DNA from 3 places in the Mesorhizobium sp. M7A.F.Ca.AU.001.01.1.1 genome. Region 3 is predicted to be linked to each of the others. Evidence: predicted binding sites of a transcription regulator. Region 3 holds the regulator's gene; each other region holds the start of a gene.

What was found. Region 3 encodes PhoB, which activates phosphate uptake and scavenging genes when phosphate is short. Its sites were predicted from a motif close to TGTCATNNANCTGTCAT; they were not measured.
Region 1: the regulator PhoB is predicted to act here: its motif matches at 1,576-1,592, upstream of EN884_RS16780 (YdcH family protein).
Region 2: the regulator PhoB is predicted to act here: its motif matches at 2,337-2,353, upstream of ugpB (sn-glycerol-3-phosphate ABC transporter substrate-binding protein UgpB).

What each region holds. Positions count from the first base shown of each region.
Region 1 covers NZ_RZPF01000248.1:2,148-6,321, reverse strand. Annotated here, with positions in the region: gene EN884_RS16790 (TIM barrel protein) at 1-855, opposite strand, end outside; gene EN884_RS16785 (DUF465 domain-containing protein) at 1,220-1,423, opposite strand; gene EN884_RS16780 (YdcH family protein) at 1,663-1,842, shown strand; gene ispG (flavodoxin-dependent (E)-4-hydroxy-3-methylbut-2-enyl-diphosphate synthase) at 2,177-3,430, shown strand; gene EN884_RS16770 (lytic transglycosylase domain-containing protein) at 3,436-4,174, shown strand, end outside.
Region 2 covers NZ_RZPF01000545.1:232-4,405, forward strand. Annotated here, with positions in the region: gene ugpA (sn-glycerol-3-phosphate ABC transporter permease UgpA) at 1-805, opposite strand, end outside; gene ugpB (sn-glycerol-3-phosphate ABC transporter substrate-binding protein UgpB) at 963-2,273, opposite strand; partial or broken gene EN884_RS26635 (diguanylate cyclase) at 2,635-4,174, shown strand, end outside.
Region 3 covers NZ_RZPF01000256.1:8-4,181, forward strand. Annotated here, with positions in the region: partial or broken gene EN884_RS17150 (phosphate ABC transporter, permease protein PstA) at 1-266, shown strand, start outside; gene pstB (phosphate ABC transporter ATP-binding protein PstB) at 284-1,102, shown strand; gene phoU (phosphate signaling complex protein PhoU) at 1,129-1,836, shown strand; gene phoB (phosphate regulon transcriptional regulator PhoB) at 1,853-2,542, shown strand; gene EN884_RS17170 (ROK family protein) at 2,559-3,806, opposite strand; gene xylF (D-xylose ABC transporter substrate-binding protein) at 4,076-4,174, shown strand, end outside.

The sequences.
Region 1 (4,174 bases), on a different contig from region 3:
GATGTTGACTTCGCACTCGCGCACCGGATCGAGCCCGGTCATGTCGGGGAACGTGTCGAAATAGATGGCGCCGGCGTAACCGTCGCGGCGAATCTGCCTGAGCAACTCGATGGTCTGCAGCGTGTGCACCGCGCCGACCATCAGGCCGTCGTCGCGCTTGGCGTAGCCGTCGTTCAGATGCACGCCGAGCAGCTTGCTGTGGCGCGCCACCAGGGCCGCGGCAAAGGCCGGCTGTTCGTCGGCATAGAGCACATGGGCGAAATCGAGGGTGACGCCCAGATTGGGCAGGCCGACATCGCGGATCGCCAGCAAGGTCGTCGCCGCATCCGGCATCAGGCTGTAGGAGCGTGGTTCGTTCGGTTTGTACTCAAGGCTGATCTGACAGTCGGGATCATGCGCGGCTACTTCACGAATCCCATCGATTTCGTGTTGCCAAAGCGTCACATAGTCGGCCTGGAAGGCGTAGTCGAAGCCATCCTGGCCGAGCCACAGCGTCATCAGGCTGGCGCCGGCCTCACGCACGGCATCGATGCCGGCTTTGGTCAGGTCGATGGCCTCGCGGCGCACCGCCGGATCCGGATTGGTGAATGCGCCGAGCTTGAAGGCGGGGTTGGAGTAGTAGCGCATGGCAAAGCCATTGATGGAAAGCCCGAGATCGCCGAGTTTGAGGGCGATTTCCGCAGGCTTTTCACTGACATGGTCGGGAAAGTTGAGGTCGAGATCGGTAAGCCCGCCGACCTTGGCGGCGCGCGCCGCCATCTGCAGCAGCGACGGCTTGCCGGTAAGATCAGGCCATTCGGCCTGCGGCCGCGAGGCAAAGGAATTCAGGCGCGTGGCGAAACGAGTGGCTGTCATGGTCGATCCTTCAATCGTCATGACTTCACATAAATACAAATATTTGTAAAGTTATTGTTTTGAGGGGCGGGCGGTGAGCTGTGTCGACGGCCGGGGCTGAGCCGCGCGAAGGCGCAGGTTTCCCAGCGGCGTCGCCGGACAATCCGTCAGAACGGTGGGATCACTGACCGAGAGCGTGCGACGAAGCCGTCGAGTTCGAGGTGCTCCATGTGCGAGATCGCCCGGCAGGACGCGCCGTCGCGGCTAGTGCACCGGCGAAAAAGAGCCCAACGATTGACCGGCCAAAGGCACCGTCACACGACCGCGCAGGGAGATGCAGATCGCCGCTGCCTGGCGCTCGATCAGCGTCAGCACATCACATCGTTCACGCAATGATGTCGGGAATGATCTTGTCTTCCAGCGCCATCAGCCGGTCCTTGAGGAACAGCTTCTTCTTCTTCATGCGCTGGATCTGCAGCGGATCGCAGGCCATGGCGATCATCGCGTTGATGGCTGCATCGAAATCGGCGTGTTCCTGCTTCAGGCGGGAAAATTCGAGGCGAATATCGGCCTGTTCCTGATCGGACATTCTCTACCGTCTGCACGTCTGCGGCGCCCAAAGCTGGGCCTGATTGGGCGGGGCCGGGTGTTTTGTCACCGGCGTGCAGCCCATATCACATTTCACAGTGTCGTGGAATGCTACCACGGATCATTCGACATCGCCCGCGGAAGGTGACACACTGTCACCGTGCCGTCACAGAAGCGAACCTGCGGTGGACGCGCCGTGACGGTTGCAATCGAGGAAAACCATGAAAGGGAGAACCAATCATGTCTCTTGCATCCCATCTTGATGAGTTGCAGCGGAAACACGGCGACATCGAACGTGAAATCGATGACGCGATGAATCATCCATCGGTCGACGACCTCGAAATCGTGAATCTTAAGCGACGCAAGCTGGCACTCAAGGACGAGATTGAAAAACTAAGAGGAAAACCGACCACGCATTGATGCCCTCCTGACATAGCCGCGCGGTATCCGCGGCCTCTTTTCCCGGCGGCTCCCCGCCGCCGGCGTGGAGAGGTTTGATTTCCCAGCACGGTCTGTCAGCCGAAGCTGGACTTGCACCCGGCTTAATATCCGCTTCGGCCGTCGCCCGTTTCGCCAGATCATCGATTGTTTTTGGTCGTTGGCGACGTGCCGATTCGGGCCAGTGGCGACCTGTCGCCATTGACAAGCCATCTTTGCTCCTCCACCTCATGCCCGGACCTCAGCGCATCGGCCCGGGGCGTCGTTGTGCGCCCATGCAGGACACAAGATGCTCCAGAGACAAAAGGCTGCCGGCATGACCGGATATTTTTCCTCTCCTTTCCCCCGCCGCACCTCGGTCGGCGTCGATGTCGGCGGCGTGGTCGTCGGCGGCGGCGCGCCCGTTGTCGTCCAATCGATGACCAACACCGACACGGCCGATATCGACCAGACCGTCGCGCAGGTCGCAGCACTGCACCGGGCCGGCTCCGAGATCGTGCGCATCACCGTCGATCGCGACGAGAGTGCCGCCGCCGTACCGCGCATTCATGAGCGGCTTCAGCGGCTTGGCATCAACGTGCCGCTGGTCGGCGATTTCCACTATATCGGCCACAAGCTCTTGGCCGATCACCCGGCCTGCGCCGAGGCGCTGGCCAAATATCGGATCAACCCCGGCAATGTCGGCTTCAAGGACAAGAAGGACCGGCAGTTCGCCGACATCGTCGAGATGGCGATCAGGCATGACAAGCCGGTGCGCATCGGTGTCAACTGGGGCTCGCTCGACCAGGAGCTTTTGACCCGGCTGATGGACGACAACCAGGACAAGGGTTTTCCGCTGACGGCGCAAGAGGTGATGCGCGAGGCGATCGTGCAGTCGGCCATTCTCTCGGCCGAGATGGCGGAAGAGATCGGCCTTGGCCGCGAGAAAATCATCCTGTCGGCCAAGGTCAGCGGCGTGCAGGACCTGATTGCCGTCTATGCCGAGCTCGCCACCCGCTCCAACCATGCACTGCATCTCGGCCTGACTGAAGCCGGCATGGGCTCGAAAGGCATCGTCGCTTCGTCGGCCGCCATGGGCATCCTGCTGCAGCAAGGCATCGGCGACACCATCCGCATCTCGCTGACGCCGGAGCCGAATGGCGACCGCACGCGCGAGGTGCAGGTTTCGCAGGAATTGCTGCAGACGATGGGGTTCAGGCAGTTCGTGCCGATCGTCGCCGCGTGTCCCGGCTGCGGCCGCACGACCTCGACCGTGTTCCAGGAGCTCGCTCAGAACATCCAGGCAGATCTCAGGAAGAACATGCCGGTGTGGCGCGACAAATATCCCGGCGTCGAGAACCTCAAGGTCGCGGTGATGGGTTGCATCGTCAACGGCCCGGGCGAGTCCAAGCATGCCGATATCGGCATTTCGCTGCCCGGCACCGGCGAGACGCCGACGGCGCCTGTCTTCGTCGACGGCAAGAAGGCGGCGACGCTGCGCGGACCGTCGATCGCGGCGGATTTCGAGAAAATGGTCGCCGACTATATCGAACAGCGGTTCGGTCGCGGCGGCAAGGCCGCGGCAGAGTAGGTCAAATGCAGCGTTTCCTGTGGGCGACGCTGGTCCTGCTGTGTGGGCTAGTCTGGTCGACACTGGCTCAGGCCGATCCGCCGCAATCCGCCAAGCAACGGCTTATCGACAAGGTCTGCAACCTGATCCAGGCGCATGCCGACCAGAATGGTTTGCCCAGGGATTTCTTCGCCCGGCTGATCTGGAAGGAGAGCCGTTTCGATCCCAACGCCGTCAGTCCCGTCGGCGCCGAAGGCATTGCCCAGTTCATGCCGGGAACCGCCAAGATGCGCGGGCTTGCCAATTCCTTCGACATCAATCAGGCGATCCCGGCTTCGGCGAAATATCTCGCCGAAATGAAAACCGGCTACGGCAATCTCGGCCTGGCGGCCGCCGCCTACAATGCCGGCGAGAGCCGGGTGTCGCGCTGGCTCAGTTCCGGCGGTTTCCTGCCGATGGAAACCGAAAGCTATGTCTTCGACATCATGGGCGAACCAGCCGACAAGTTCACCGACCGAGCCTATGCCGGAAGGGTCGAACCGCTCGACGCTAAGGCGGATTTTGCCGTCGCTTGCCGAAAACTGCCGGTGATCATGTCGCGGACCGTGGCGATGGCCTCGATCAACGTAAAGCCGTGGGGCATCCAGGTGGCCGGCAATTTCCGCCGCAGTGCCGCGATCAACCAGTGGCTCAGGATAAGGAGCCGGTTCCCGGCCCTGCTCAACGGGCACGATCCAGTGGTCAGCCGGGTGCGCACGCCGATCG
Region 2 (4,174 bases), on a different contig from region 3:
AGCCGTCATTGTAGACCTTGTAGACCAGCGTCTCAGTCGTCTTGCCCGGACCGCCCCCGGTGACGGCATGGACGATGCCGAACGTGTCGAACAGGGCATAGACGGTGTTGACGACCAGCAGGAAGAAGGTCGTCGGCGCAAGCAGCGGGAAGACGATGGTCCAGAATCGCTTGGTCTCGCCGGCGCCGTCCATGGCCGCCGCCTCGATCAAGGCTTTCGGCACCGCCTGCAGGCCGGCGACGAAGAACAGGAAATTGTAGCTGATCTGCTTCCAGGCAGCGGCGGACACCAGCAGGATCATGGCGTGGGTGCCATTGAGCAGTGGATCCCAGGCGATGCCGAAACTCCTCAGCATGTAGGCCAGCGACCCGATCGAAGGGTTGAAGAGGAATAGCCACAGCATACCGGCAATCGCCGGCGCCACCGCGTAGGGCCAGATCAAGAGCGTGCGGTAGAGACCTTTGCCGCGCACCACCTTCTCTGCCATGACCGCCAGCAGGAGCGCCACGCACATGGCGACGATAGCGGTCGCAAGGGAAAACACCACCGTGACCTTGATCGAGTTCAGGTAGGCCGGATCGGCAAGCACTTTCCTGAAATTGGCGAACCAGACGAACTTGGTCCTCAGCCCGAACGGATCCTGCCTGAGCATGGATTGGTAGAACGCCTGACCGGCCGGCCAGTAGAAAAAAACGAGCGTGATGGCCAGTTGCGGCGCCACAAGCAGGTAGGGAAGGACCTTGTTGGGGAACACGACGCGAGGGGTCACGGAGCCACTCCGAGGTGATGAGGCGGGGGGCACCATGCGGCACCCCTCTCCGCCAAGATGGCTTTGATGAGCGTTTCGGACTGGGCATCATCGACCATTGGCGAAATCGCAAGGCACGGCAAAACTCCCCTCACGAGGGGAGATGCCCGGCGGGACAGATGGGTGCGCCGTAGAGCAAGGACCTGCGCTCGCTCTAATTCCCCAGCGCTTCCTTGATCGCGGCATTGCCACGCGTAACCGCATTGTCGAGCGCCTGCTGCGCGGTCTGCTGGCCGGCGAGCATCTTCTCGAACTCCTCGTTCTGGATATCGCGCACCTGCGGCAGATTCGGCAGACGTACGCCCTTGGAATTGTCGGTCGGCGTCTTACCCGTCATCTGCAGGATCGGGGTCTCGCGGCCGACATTCTTGTCATAGAAACCGGACTTCTTGGTCGCTTCATAAGCCGCCAGCGTTACCGGCAGATAACCCGACTTCTGGTGCAGGTATTCTTGCACCTCGGTCTTCGACAGGTAGGCGAAGAAGGCCGCGACGCCCTTGTATTCCTCATCGGATTTGTCCGCGAAAACCCACAGGCTGGCGCCACCCGGCGTCGTGTTCTGCGGCGCACCCTTGGCGTCGCTGTCATACGGCAATTGGCCAATGCCGTAATTCATGCCGGACTTGACGATATCGCCAAGTCCGCCGGACGATTCGGTCATGATCCCGCATTCGCCCGCAAGGAAGATCTGCTTGGCTTCGGAGGTGCGGCCGCCATATTTGAAGGTGCCGTCCTTGGCGAGGTCCGCCAGCGCCTGGAAATGGTTGACGAAAATCGGCGCGTTGATCTTGAGCTCGACATCGCCGCCGGCCAGACCGTTCTGCTGGGTGGCCCATGACACGTCATTCCAGGCCGCGAAATTCTCCAGATGTATCCAGGTCAGCCAGGTCGAGGTGTAGCCGCAGGCGGCCGCGCCGCTCGCCATGATCTTCTTGGCGTCTTCCCACACTTCATTCCAGGTCTTGGGTGGGCTATCGACGTCGAGACCAGCCTTCTTGAAGATATCCTTGTTGTAATAAAGGATCGGCGAGGAGGAGTTGTAGGGGAAGGAGAGCATGGTGCCGTCCGGCTTCGAATAATAGCCGACTATGCCTGGCAGATACTGGCTCTTGTCGAAGGTCATTCCAGCGCTGGTCAACACATCGGCTGCGGGCTTGATGGCACCTTCGGCCGCCATCATCACGCCGGTGCCGACGTCGAACACCTGGATGATGTCTGGCGCCTGGCCCGCGCGGTAGGCGGCAATGCCGGCATTCAGCGTCTCGGGATACGTGCCTTTGAACACCGGAACGAGCTCATAGTCGCTCTGGCTGGCATTGAAATCTTTGGAGATCTTGTCGACGACTTCGGCATTGGCGCCAGTCATGGCGTGCCACCAACTGATCTGCGTGACGGCAAAAGCGGAGGTTGAGGAAAGCGTCATAAAGGTAGCGGCAACACCGGCCGCGAAGCCGAAGGACTTCATGTTTCATCTCCCGTTTGTCATTGGCGAAAGGGGGCACTCCCGCGAAGGCAATATGTGTCGCTCATGACAATCAGACAACGGTTTTGTTGCAGATCGACGAACTTCACCCTTTACCTGACGCAACGCTCGTCTCCGCTTGGAGGCATGGGAAGCGATGCGGTTAGCCGGCTTAGCGCGACGACAAGCGCGCCAGGAACCACCGTCGGGACCGTCAAGCTGGCTTTCGGCGTGTCAGCCCTGATTGCAGCCGCAGCAACCCGAAGAGACACGCCAAGGTTGCAGCCGACTTTATCGATCCCTCAACGGCAACGCGCTACTCAATCCTGCTGCCCTGTTTATTTCCAAAGCTCAGGTGAAATAAATGCTGACGGTCTACAATTGTATCGTCAACGAACATGATCTGAGACTGGTCGCACTCGCCGCGTTGATCTGCGGAATTTCCTGCTTCTCTGCTGTCAACCTGCTTCAGCACATAAGCCGTTCCACAGATCGGAACCGGCTTGCCTGGCTGATGATCGCGGCCACTTCGACCGGCTTTGGCATCTGGGCAACGCACTTCATCGCCATGCTCGCATTCACACCGGGCATACCCAGTGCCTATGATCCGGCACTCTCCGTGCTTTCGCTCGCTGCTTCGGTCACTTTGACGGCAGCCGGCATGTGGATCGCCACCTTGCGGGATGAGTTCGACTATCATCTCGTCGGCGGCGCCGTGCTGGGCGGCGGTATCGCAGCCATGCACTACATCGGCATGGCGGCGTTCGAGGTTCAGGGCCGTATCGAGTGGAACCTGTTGCTTGTCGCCGTTTCCCTGCTGGCCGGCGTAACGCTCGCGGCGCTGGCGCTGCGTGTCGTGCAGCGCCGCCCCTCCTTGAAGGCGACATCCGGCGGCGCGGTGCTGCTGACGCTGGCGATCTGCACCCTGCATTTCATCGGGATGGGTGCCGTCTCGATCTTCCCCGATCCCTCGATCGTCATATCCGAATACACGATCGAGCCGACCTCGCAGGCTTTCGCGGCCGCCGCCGCCACACTGGTGATCCTGGTTCTGTCGGCATCGGCGCTGTGGATCGATTTGCGCTTCCGTCGCCAGAAGCTCGAGGTCGACCGCATGCACGGCCTGGCCAATGCCGCCGTGGAGGGGCTGATCGTCTGCGACGGCAACCGCATCATCAGTGCCAATGACAGCATTGCGGCACTGACGGGCAAAGCAACAGCGACCCTGAACGGAATGCAGCTTGGCGATCTCTTCGGATCCGATATCTCGGGCTTCGGCGAACAGCCGCAGGAGGCCGAATTGAGCGGTCGCGATGGCACGAGCATTCCTGTCGAGCTGATCGCCAGGAGCATCGACTACTGTGGCAAACCGCACAACGTGGTCGCGGTCCGCGACATTCGCGAGCGCAAGAAGGCGGAACAGGAGATCCTGCGGCTTGCCCATTTCGATCCATTGACCGGACTGGCCAATCGCCGCAGCTTTTCCGGCCGGCTGGAGACGGAAATCGCTGCGATGGTCCGGACCAGGAAAGGCGGCCAGCTTGCGCTTCTGCTGCTTGATCTCGACCGGTTCAAGGAGGTCAACGACCTGTATGGGCACGGCGCAGGCGACGCCATGCTGCAGAAGGTTGCGCAGTGCGCGACCGGTATCCTTCGTCCAGGGCAGATGGTGGCGCGGCTGGGCGGCGATGAGTTCGCCATCATCGCGCCGAACCTGGCCGACCCGTTGGAGGCGGGCCGTATCGCCAACGCGGTGCTGACCGCCATGCGCGAGGAAAACCGGCTCTCGGTCGGCGGCGGCCTTGTGTCGGCAAGCATCGGCATTGCGCTGTATCCGTCGGATGCCGAAAACCAGGCCAGCCTGATAAGCCACGCCGATACGGCACTCTACCGGGCCAAGACCG
Region 3 (4,174 bases):
CCGGCACCATCATCGGTCTTGCGCGCGCGCTCGGCGAAACCGCGCCGCTGCTGTTGATCGGCATGGTCGCCTTCGTCGCCGATCCACCGACGACGCCTTTCGATCCGGCCACCGCGCTGCCGGTGCAGATCTATATGTGGGCGAACGAGGCCGAACGCGCCTTCGTCGAGCGTATGTCCGGCGCCATCATCATCCTGCTCGTCTTCCTCATGGCCATGAACATCACCGCGATCGTGCTTCGGCGTCGGTTCGAGCGGCGCTGGTAGAAAAAAGGCATTTTGGTATGAACATCATGACCGAACAGTCCCTTGAAAACGCAGTGGGCGACAAGATGAAGTCGAACGAAGTGATAAAAATGCGCGGCGACAAGGTCGGCGTGTTCTACGGCGAGAAGCAGGCGCTGTTCGACGTCGATCTCGACGTCCGCCTGAACCAGGTGACGGCGCTGATCGGCCCCTCCGGCTGCGGCAAGTCCACCTTCCTGCGCTGCCTCAACCGCATGAACGACACCATCGATTCAGCACGGGTAACCGGCAAGATCACGCTCGACGAAGAGGACATCTACGACAAGAACATCGATGTCGTCGAACTCAGGGCGCGCGTCGGCATGGTGTTCCAGAAACCCAATCCGTTCCCAAAGTCGATCTACGAGAACGTCGCCTATGGTCCGCGCATCCACGGATTGGCCAAGCGCAAGGCCGACATGGATCAGATCGTCGAGTCCAGCCTGAAGAAGGCGGCGATCTGGAACGAGGTCAAGGACCGTTTGCAGGAACCTGGCACGGGTCTTTCCGGTGGCCAGCAGCAGCGCCTGTGCATTGCACGCGCCATCGCCGTGTCGCCCGAGGTGATCCTGATGGACGAACCGTGTTCGGCGCTCGACCCGATCGCCACCGCTCGCGTCGAGGAACTGATCGACGAACTGCGTCAGAACTATACGATCGTCATCGTCACCCATTCGATGCAGCAGGCAGCGCGCGTGTCGCAGCGCACCGCGATGTTCCATCTTGGCTATCTGGTCGAGGAGGGCGCCACCGACAAGATGTTCACCACCCCCGACGACAAACGCACCCAGGACTACATCACCGGCCGGTTCGGCTGATCTCTGGCATATGAGGGACGAAGATCATGGGTGAACATACCGTTGCATCTTTCGATGAGGATCTGGAGCAGATCAGCCAGCTGATCCGCGACATGGGCGATCTCGCCCGCTCGATGGTCGGTGGCTCGACCAGGGCTTTGCTCAATTCGGACAATGCGCTGGCGCAGCGGGTGGTTTCCGACGACGCCATCATGGATGCACGCCAGCGCGAGCTGGACGATCGTGCCATCACGCTGATCGCCAAGCGCCAGCCAATGGCCAACGATCTGCGTGCGGTGGTCGGTTCGATCCGCATGGCCGGCGACCTCGAGCGCATCGGCGACCTTGCCAAGAACATCGCCAAGCGCGTCGGCACTGTCGGGCTGAGCGTCACGCCGCACGACCTTTCGCATTCGATCGACGCAATGGCGCAGCTGGTGCTGATCCAGGTGCAGGGGGTCGTCGACGAGTATGCCGCCGCTGACGCGGCAGCGCTTGCCACGCTCAGAAACAATGATGAACGCATCGACGTCAAATACACATCGGTGTTCCGCGAACTTCTGACCTACATGATGGAAGATCCGCGCAACATCACGGCGTGCACGCACCTGTTGTTTTGCGCCAAGAACCTCGAGCGGATCGGCGACCACGTGACCAACATCGCCGAAAATGCCTATTATGTTTTGACCGGCACGCAGTTGCCAGCCAACCGTCCGAAGCAGGACGAGACGGCAATGTCCGCGCCAGCGGCATGACAGGGGTGACCAGCCGATGATCGCGCCACGCATCATGGTGGTGGAGGATGAGGAGCCGCTAGGCGTGCTGCTCCGCTACAATCTCGAATCCGAAGGTTACCAGGTCGAGGTGGTGACGCGCGGCGACGAGGCCGAAATCCGGCTGCAGGAGAACGTTCCAGACCTTCTGGTGCTCGACTGGATGGTGCCTGCGGTTTCCGGTATCGAACTCTGCCGCCGGCTAAGGATGCGTCCCGAGACCGAGCGGCTGCCGATCATCATGCTGACCGCGCGAGGCGAGGAAAGCGACCGCGTGCGCGGCCTCTCGACCGGTGCCGACGACTATCTGGTCAAGCCTTTCTCGACGCCGGAGTTCATGGCCAGGGTCAAGGCGCTGCTGCGCCGGGCCAAGCCGGAAGTGCTGTCCAGCGTGCTCAAGGTCGGCGATATCGTGCTCGATCGCGAATCGCACCGTGTCTATCGCAAGAAGAGCGAAATCCGGCTCGGGCCGACGGAATTCCGCCTGCTTGAATTCATGATGCGCCATCCAGGCCGCGTGTTCTCGCGCAGCCAACTGCTCGACAATGTCTGGGGCGAGACGATCTACATCGACGAACGCACGGTCGATGTGCATGTCGGCCGGCTGCGCAAGGCGGTCAACAACGGCCGTATGCCCGATGTCATCCGCACCATCCGTGGGGCGGGTTACGCCATTCGCGAGGACTGAACTCCCTCGTTTGAACTCACGCCACGTTCTTGCCGCCGAGACCGGATCTCGCCTGCACGCCCGGCGCAAAAATCTCCTGATCGACGAAGATTAGCGCCCGCATGGCGCAGCCTTCGCGGATCAGCGGCAGTTCGTTCGGCTCGGTGTCGAAGGAAATCGACTTGGAATGCTGGCCGCCGGCGGTCTGGGCAATCGCTTGCCGCAATGCCGGCTCGATCAGGTCGAAGGCGGCGGCGCTGACGCCGACCATGGCGACCGGCGCCGGATCGATCAGCGCGAACAGGCTGCCGAGGCCGTAGCCGAGCGCTTCGCCGGCCTTGCGATAGGCTTCCCGTTCGGGTCCGTCCCTTTCGCGGGCGGCGGCAGCCAGGGCGCGCATGTCGGCATCGCTGACATCGGCGACGGGTTCTGCATCCTCGCCCATCTGCCGCGCGTTGCGCCAGATGGCATAATTGCCGGCATAGGCTTCGACGCAGCCGCGCCGTCCGCAGCGACACAGCGCCCCGTTCGGCCGATGAATCATGTGGCCGAATTCGCCGCCCGAGGAATGGGTGCCGGTGAACAATTCGCCCTTCAGCACCAGCCCCATGCCGATGCCGTGCGACAAAAGGATAGCGATGAAATCGTCGCGGTAACGATCGGGGTCGCGCCAGCGCAGCGCCACCGCCATCATGTTGCAATCGTTCTCCATAATGGCTGGGATGCCGAACTCGTCTTCGAATATGTCGGCGAAGGCGATGTCGGTGTGCGGCGTGATCGGCGACCACAGCATGGCGCGGGCACGGGTGTCGGTGATGCCCTGGACGGCCAGCGCGATACGGGCGATGCTGCGCACGTCCAGGTCGGGATCTTCCAGGCGGCGCCGCACGATTGCCGTGCACTCACCGATCAGCGAGTCGCGCGACATCGTCAGCGTGTCGAGCCGGCGCTGTTCCTCGGATATTACCTGGCCGGCATAGTCGATGACGGCGACCGAGAGGAAGTTCAGCGACAGCACCACGGTCATTACCGCGGCCGCTTCCGGATTGAGGCTGAGGCCGACCTGCGGACGGCCGCGTTTGAGCGAGCCGGCCTCGCTCGGCTTGCTTTCGGTCAGGATACCTTCGACGATCAGGTCGGATGAGATCGCCGAGATCGTCGAATGGCTGAGGCTTGTGGTTGCGGCGATCTCGGTGCGCGACGGCTGTCCGGCGCGGCGCACCGCCGCGATCACCATCGCGCGGTTGCGGCGGCGCAAATCGTCGTGGCGGATTCCGACCGACATGCTCTTTCATATCCTCCCGGTCGCCGCGGTTCTTCCTGCCCTGGAACGCTGTCGGTGACGCGGTCAAATACTGGCAGAAGCCGCGCGCCGTGTCATTTATTTATTCCGAGGCCCGAAAAAAATTCGAAACGACATCAAAATCCATCAGAATCGATGTTGACAGCGTTCGGGCGTTGGCCCAGTATTTTTTCGAGGCTCGAAAAAATAGGGCCTTTGTGCCGGCCTTCGGGCCAGTTTGGTCGCGCCATACGCGGCGCAGGGAGGATAATATGAAAAGATTCACAGCCGCCATCCTGGCGGGTGCCGCCATGTCGCTGACGCTCGCGTCTGTCGCGCAGGCGAAGGACAAAGTCGTCGGCGTTTCGTGG